Regions from separate parts of the Variovorax sp. P4_B10 genome, predicted to be linked through region 2. Evidence: riboswitches for the same ligand, from Rfam matches in the RefSeq annotation. Region 2 holds a riboswitch; the other holds the start of a gene.
The links. A riboswitch is a leader RNA that binds a small molecule or an ion and turns the genes downstream of it on or off. The one in region 2 is predicted to bind glycine.
Positions count from the first base shown of each region.

Region 1: it holds a riboswitch for glycine, as region 2 does, so the genes downstream of both, AC1DXX_RS17655 (D-amino acid dehydrogenase) here and gcvT (glycine cleavage system aminomethyltransferase GcvT) in region 2, are expected to answer to the same signal.

Region 1 covers NZ_JBFUHN010000035.1:47,339-50,738, forward strand. Annotated here, with positions in the region: gene rfbB (dTDP-glucose 4,6-dehydratase) at 1-956, opposite strand, end outside; glycine riboswitch at 1,072-1,164, shown strand; glycine riboswitch at 1,176-1,293, shown strand; gene AC1DXX_RS17655 (D-amino acid dehydrogenase) at 1,385-2,704, shown strand; gene AC1DXX_RS17660 (hypothetical protein) at 2,756-3,400, opposite strand, start outside.
Region 2 covers NZ_JBFUHN010000071.1:3,999-7,398, reverse strand. Annotated here, with positions in the region: gene gcvH (glycine cleavage system protein GcvH) at 1-143, opposite strand, end outside; gene gcvT (glycine cleavage system aminomethyltransferase GcvT) at 188-1,363, opposite strand; glycine riboswitch at 1,411-1,515, opposite strand; glycine riboswitch at 1,528-1,618, opposite strand; gene AC1DXX_RS26035 (hypothetical protein) at 1,653-2,219, opposite strand; gene AC1DXX_RS26030 (TRAP transporter large permease) at 2,350-3,400, opposite strand, start outside.

The DNA.
Region 1 (3,400 bases), on a different contig from region 2:
CCGCTGTCGAAGGTCTCGACGGGCTTCCAGCCGAGCTCGCGTTCGAGCTTGCGCGCGTCGATGGCGTAGCGGCGGTCGTGGCCCGGGCGGTCGGTGACGTAGGTGATCTGCTCTTTGTACGGTTGACCGTCCGACCTGGGGCGCAGTTCGTCGAGCAGCGCACACACGGTGTTGACGATCTCGATGTTGGGCTTCTCGTTCCAGCCGCCGACGTTGTAGGTCTCGCCGAGCTGGCCGGTTTCGAGAACCCGGCGGATGGCGCTGCAGTGGTCCTTCACATAGAGCCAGTCGCGCACCTGCATGCCGTCGCCGTACACGGGCAGGGGCTTGCCGGCCAGTGCGTTGACGATCATCAGCGGGATCAGCTTCTCGGGGAAGTGGAAGGGCCCGTAGTTGTTCGAGCAGTTGGTGGTGACCACCGGCAGGCCGTAGGTGTGGTGCCAGGCGCGCACGAGGTGGTCGCTGGCGGCCTTGCTGGCCGAGTACGGACTGTTGGGTTCGTACTTGTGCTCTTCGGTGAAGGCCGGGTCGGTCTTGGAGAGCGAACCGTAGACCTCGTCGGTGGAGACGTGCAGGAAGCGGAACGCCGCCTTGGCATCGGCCGGCAGTGCGCTCCAGTGGCCGCGCACGGATTCGAGCAGGCGGAAGGTGCCGAGCACATTGGTCTGCACGAAGTCTTCGGGGCCGTGGATCGAGCGATCGACGTGCGATTCCGCGGCGAAGTTCACGACGGCGCGCGGCTTGTGCTCGGCCAGCAGGCGGTCGAGCAGCGCGCTGTCGCCGATGTCGCCCTGCACGAAGATGTGCTTCGGGTTGCCCTGGAGCGACGCGAGCGTCTCCAAGTTGCCCGCATACGTGAGCTTGTCGAGGTTCACGACCGGCTCGTCGCTCTGCGCGATCCAGTCGAGTACGAAGTTGGCGCCTATGAAGCCCGCGCCGCCGGTTACCAGGATCATGGGGTCCCCTGTTGTTGTCAGAACGATCGCCCTTCGGCGAGTGAACGGGCGATTATCCCATTGGCCCGCAGGGCCGAAGTCCGGGGTTGGCGCATCTGCGGCCTCCACCTACAATCGCCCCACTGCAGGAGAGCGGGCCACCCCGGTGGCCCTACCGAAGGCGCAAACTCCCATAAACGCTCAGGTCGGCCCGAACAGGGGGTCAGTACTGCATCAAATCAAACGCCGTCTGGAGAGCCATCACCCACCTTGCGTGGCCGTGATGCACCGAAGGAGCAAACCCGTTGCAAGGCGCAATCGGGTGAATCTCTCAGGTACCGAGGACAGGGGGAGCGGCAACTTGGACCGTGGTCGTCCGGTTGCTTGCTATTGATTCAATAGCAAACCACGCCCGCCGTTCAAGCGCTGCAACCTCAAAGGTACTTGAAATGCGCGTGATCGTTCTTGGCGCCGGCCTGCTCGGCGTGACCTCGGCTTACTACCTCCAGCAACTCGGCCACGACGTGACCGTGATCGACCGGCAGGCCACCCCGGCCGCCGAAACCAGCTTTGCGAACGGCGGGCAGATCTCGGTCAGCCACGCCGAACCCTGGGCCAACCCGAGCGCGCCGCTCAAGGTGCTGCAATGGCTGGGCAAGGAAGATGCGCCGCTGCTCTTTCGCATCCGCGCCGACATGCGCCAGTGGCTCTGGGGCCTGCAGTTCTTGCGCGAATGCACGCCGGCGCGCACGAAACACAACATCGAGCAGATCGTCCGCCTGGGCACCTACAGCCGCGAAATGTTGCAGCAGTTGCGCCGAGATACCGGTCTGAGCTACGACCAGCGCACCCAGGGCATCCTGCATTTCTATACGACGCAGAAAGAGTTCGACGGCGCACTCAAGCCCGCCGAGCAGATGCGCGCGCTGGGCTGCGAGCGGCTGGTGATCTCAGCCGACGAGGCCGTGAAGATCGAGCCCGCCCTCGCCCACATCCGCCCGCAACTGGCCGGCGCCACCTACACGGCCGAAGACGAATCCGGGGACGCCAACCGCTTTGCGCGCGAACTCGTGGGCCTCGCCGCCGCGGCCGGCGTGAAGTTCCTCATGAGCCACACGGTGACTGCCCTGCGCGAAGCCGGCGGCAGCATCGACCACGTCGAGGCCACCGACAGCGAAGGCCGCTTCCAGCGCATCCGCGGCGACGCCTTCGTGCTCGCGATGGGCTCGCTCAGCCCGCTCTACGCGGCGCCGCTGGGCATCCGCCTGCCGATCTACCCGGCCAAGGGCTACTCGGTGACGCTGCCCGTCAAGGACGCATCGAAGGCGCACCAGGTCTCGCTGACCGACGACGAGTTCAAGCTCGTGTTCTCGCGCTACACCTCCGAGTCGGGCGACCGCCTTCGCATCGCCGGCACGGCCGAGCTCAACGGCTACGACCGCGACCTGAACCGCGTGCGCTGCGAAGCCATCGTGCGACGCGTGGAAGAACTGTTCCCCGGCGCCGGCGACACCACGCAGGCCCAGTTCTGGACCGGCCTGCGTCCCGCGACGCCGAGCAATGTGCCGATGATCGGCAAGACGAAGCTGCCGAACCTGTACCTCAACACCGGCCACGGCACGCTCGGCTGGACGCACGCCTGCGGCTCGGGCAAGTCGATCGCGCGGATCGTGAGCGGGCTCGCGCCCGAGGTGGATTTCGCGTTCACGGGGATTGCGTCAGCGAGTCTCGCAGGGGCCACTCGCACCTACCCGACGAGTGCATCGTGAGACATTGACTGGTTCAGGCTTGCACACCGCTCGAGCAAGGGGAGGCGGAATTCAATGCGCCGCAATCGCCATTTGAAGGTCGTCGACAGGCTCACGGCTGTCGACGCTCGCAGCTTCGTCCTCGCCGCTATTCAGCGCGTCAGCTCTTAGCAAGTGAAGCCCGAAGCCCAAGCATCGAGCGTCCGTGCTTGGAGATAGATCGCAAGGTCGATGCGCACCCTTCACCAAAAACTCAGCCATCAAGAACGACTTGGCGTGCAATTGGCACGCCTCGAAATCGCGGAAGAACATCAACGATTCGTCTATCTTGATGGGTTGGCAGGTTTCGCCATTGATTCGAACCTCCAGTTCAACCGAAGGGCTTCCCTTCGGTTGATAGAGTGCGCCTATCACGGTGATTCGCACCCGCTCAACGGCATGGAGTTCTGCGGTGTCGAGCATCAGAAGAAAGGATGCTTTTCCCCCTGAGCTCCAGACACCCCAGGTTTCTGGCTCATGCCAGCCAGAAGTCAGCCCCGGTGCATAAGCGCTGTCGCTTCCGAATCGGACATCGCCACCCAACGCCACCCTGGGGGTAGACCGCACTCCGGCAGCGTCGAGTTGCAGTCCCCAACGAACCCCGAAAGCCTGATCTATCAGGCCAGAATTGGCCGTGGATATGACCGCAGCATAGCGTCTCCTCGGCATTAGAAAAAA
Region 2 (3,400 bases):
TGCGCAAAGCTCTTGCCGACTTCGGGCAGGTCGACGAACACCACGTCGCCCAGCGCGTCCTGCGCGTGCACGGTGATGCCGACGGTGGCTGCGCCGCCTTCGGCGGACACCCATTCATGGTCCTTGGTGTACTTGATGCTCATGAAAAAAACTCCTCGTGGAAAAAATGATGATCGGGGTGCAGAGCCTAGCCGCGGTAGTAGCGGGTGGGCACGAAGGGCATGGTCGAGACTTCCATCGGCACGGGCTTGCCGCGCACGATGGCCTGCACGCGCGTGCCGGGCTCGGAGAAAGCGGTGGCGACGTAGGCGATGGCAATGGGCCGGTCGGCCGTCGGGCCGAGCAGGCCGCTCGTGACGAAGCCGATGTCGTGGCCTTCGAAGGATTGCAGCACCGTGCCGTCGCGCACCGGGATGCGTTCGAGCGCCACGAGGCCGACGCGCTTGCGCTTCAGCGTGTGGTGGTCGGTGTGGCCGGCGGCGCCTGCCGCGGCGGCGTCGAGCTGGGCCAGGATCCTGGCTGCACCGGGGAAGCCGCCTTCGCGCGCGCCGCCCGTGCGGCGCACCTTCTGGATCGCCCAGTTGAGCGAGGCCTCGACCGGCGTGGTCGTGGTGTCGATGTCGTTGCCGTACAGGCAGAGCCCGGCTTCCAGGCGCAGCGAGTTGCGCGCGCCGAGGCCGACGGGCTTGACCTCGGGCTGCGCCAGCAGCAGGCGGGCGAGGGCGTCGGCGTCCTTGCCGGCCACCGAGATCTCGAAGCCGTCTTCGCCGGTGTAGCCGCTGCGGGTGACGAAAGCGGGAATGCCGCCGATCTGCACCGCGCCGCCGGTCATGAACACGAAGCGCTCGATGCCGGGCGACAGGCGCGCCAGGGTGGCGGCCGCCTGTGGGCCCTGCAGGGCGAGCAGCGCATGGTCGGGCAGGGGCTGCACCTTGCAGCGCGCGCCGATCTTCTGCTGGATGTGGGCGATGTCGGCCACCTTGCAGGCGCCGTTCACGATCACGAAGATCGAGCCGTGGCCTTCGTTGAAGAACATCAGGTCGTCGAGGATGCCGCCTTCGTCGTTCAGCAGCAGCCCGTAGCGCTGCTTGCCGGCCGGCAGGTCGATCACGTCGACCGGCATCAGGGTTTCGAAGGCGGCCGCCGCATCGGGCCCGACCAGGCGCAGCTGGCCCATGTGGGAGATGTCGAACAGGCCGGCCGCATCGCGCGCGTGCTTGTGCTCGGCCATCAGGCCGGCGGGGTACTGAACGGGCATGGAATAGCCGGCGAAGGGCACCATGCGGGCGCCGAGCTCCACGTGCAGGTCGTACAGCGGCGTCTTGAGAAGCTGGGTGTCGGATGAAGCGGAAGAAGCAGCCACGGGGCACTCCAAAGGGGCAGTCGAAATCCATGGCTGCAACGCCACGGGCCACCCCTGCTGTCCGCTTTACCTGAGAGATTCGCCCCACGATCGGGGTTTGCTCCTTCGGTGGGCCGGTGCATGCGCAACGGCCTCTCTCCAGCAAGGAAACGCTGGTTTGCACCAACGCCTTGTCAGTCCTTTTGCCTGAGCGTTCGGGAATCCCCTGCGCCTTCGGCGGCCCCGCGTGGCGGTGCTCTCTCCTGACCCCGCCAAGTGTAGTGGATCGCGGGCCCCGGAGCCCGCGGCGTCAGTGCACGATTTCAGCCGGTGGCAGCAGCCGCTCGATGCGCTCGCGCAGCGACTCGGCCCGCTCGGCGCCGGCGGTTTTCTCGATTTCGGAGAGCATCAGCGCGGCGATGGTCAGCATCGCCTCCCGGTCGCGGGCTTCGCGCAGGGCGTCGCGCATCTGCAGGGCGAACTTGGGGTCGCGCCGCACGAACATGCGCTCGCAGATGTCGAACAGGAACATCCGCGTGGTGGCCAGGGAGCGCTTGCCGTCGAAGTTGTCGGCCGAGGTGGCGAGCCGGATCGGGTCGACCGCCGGCACCGGGGCGGGCGGTGCGGCAGCGGCGGCAGCCTGTGCCGCCGCCTGCGCCGTGGCGGCGGCGATCGCCTGGGGGTCCTGCAGGTAGCCCTTGAGCACCAGCGCCTGGATCGCCTGCTCGGCTTCGGTGCGGTTCGCGAACATCGGGCTGAAGTCGGTCAGCGTACGCCGGCCGTCGGCCATCAGCAGCAGCGCGCGCTCCCGCTGGGTGAGCGTGCGCTGGCCGCCCTGGAGTTCGTCGCGAGCCTTGTCGGTCTTGGTAGGAAACATGGCGGCCACAGCTTTCGGAGATCGAGGGCTGCAGCATCGTTGCAAGCGGTGACATCTTCATGAACCATTTTCCCTGGAGGGAAAAATCACCGCCGCGGCCGTGGGCCGCCGTGAAGTCGGCCGCGCAGGGCTACTTGAACCCGAGCGCGCGCGGCAGCCAGGTGCTGAGCGCCGGCACGAAGGTCAGGATCATCAGCACCGCACCATGCGCCCACAGGAAGGGCACCAATTCCTTCACCAGCGCCGACATCGGCACCTTCGACACATTGCAGGTCACGAACAGCAACCCGCCCACCGGCGGCGTGATCATGCCGAGCGTGAGGTTGAAGATCACGATCATCGCGAAGTGCACCGGGTCGACGCCCAGCTTGATCGCCACCGGCGCGAGGATCGGTGCCAGCACCATCACGCCCGGCAGCGGTTCGATGAAGATGCCGAACAGCAGCAGGAACACGTTGACGATGATCAGGAACATCCACGGCGAGAGATTCATGCTGATCAGCCATTCCGCCATCTGCTGCGGAATGCCTTCGATGGTCAGCACCCACGCGAACGAGGCCGACAGCCCGATGATGATCAGCACCGAGGCCGAGAGCAGTGCCGAGCGCGAGAGGATGTCGGGCAGCATCTTCCACTCGAGCGTGCGGTAGACGAACTTGCCGCACACCAGCGCATAGAACACCGCCACCACCGAGGCCTCGGTCGGCGTGAACCAGCCGGCGCGCATGCCGCCCAGGATCACCACCGGCAGCAGGATCGCGGGAATCGCCTTCCAGGTGGTGACGAGGATCTCGCGCAGCGGCGGCGTCTGGCCGTCGCCCTTGTAGTTGCGCTTCTTCGAGACGTGGAAGTTCACGACGCACATCGCCACCGCGATCAGGATGCCCGGCAGGATGCCGGCCGCGAACAGCGTGCCGACCGAGACGCTCTCGTCCTGCAGCGCATAGATGATCATGATGATCGAGGGCGGAATGATCGGCCCGACGATCGCGGTCGAGGCCGTCAGCGCCGCCGCGTAGGAGCGGTCGTAGCCGGCCTTGTCCATCATCTTGATGAGCATCGACCCCGGCCCCGCCGCATCGGCCAGCGCCGAGCCCGAGATGCCCGAGAAGAAGGTGAGCGACACCACGTTGGTGTAGCCCAGTCCGCCGCGCCGGTGGCCGACGAACTGGCCCGCAAAG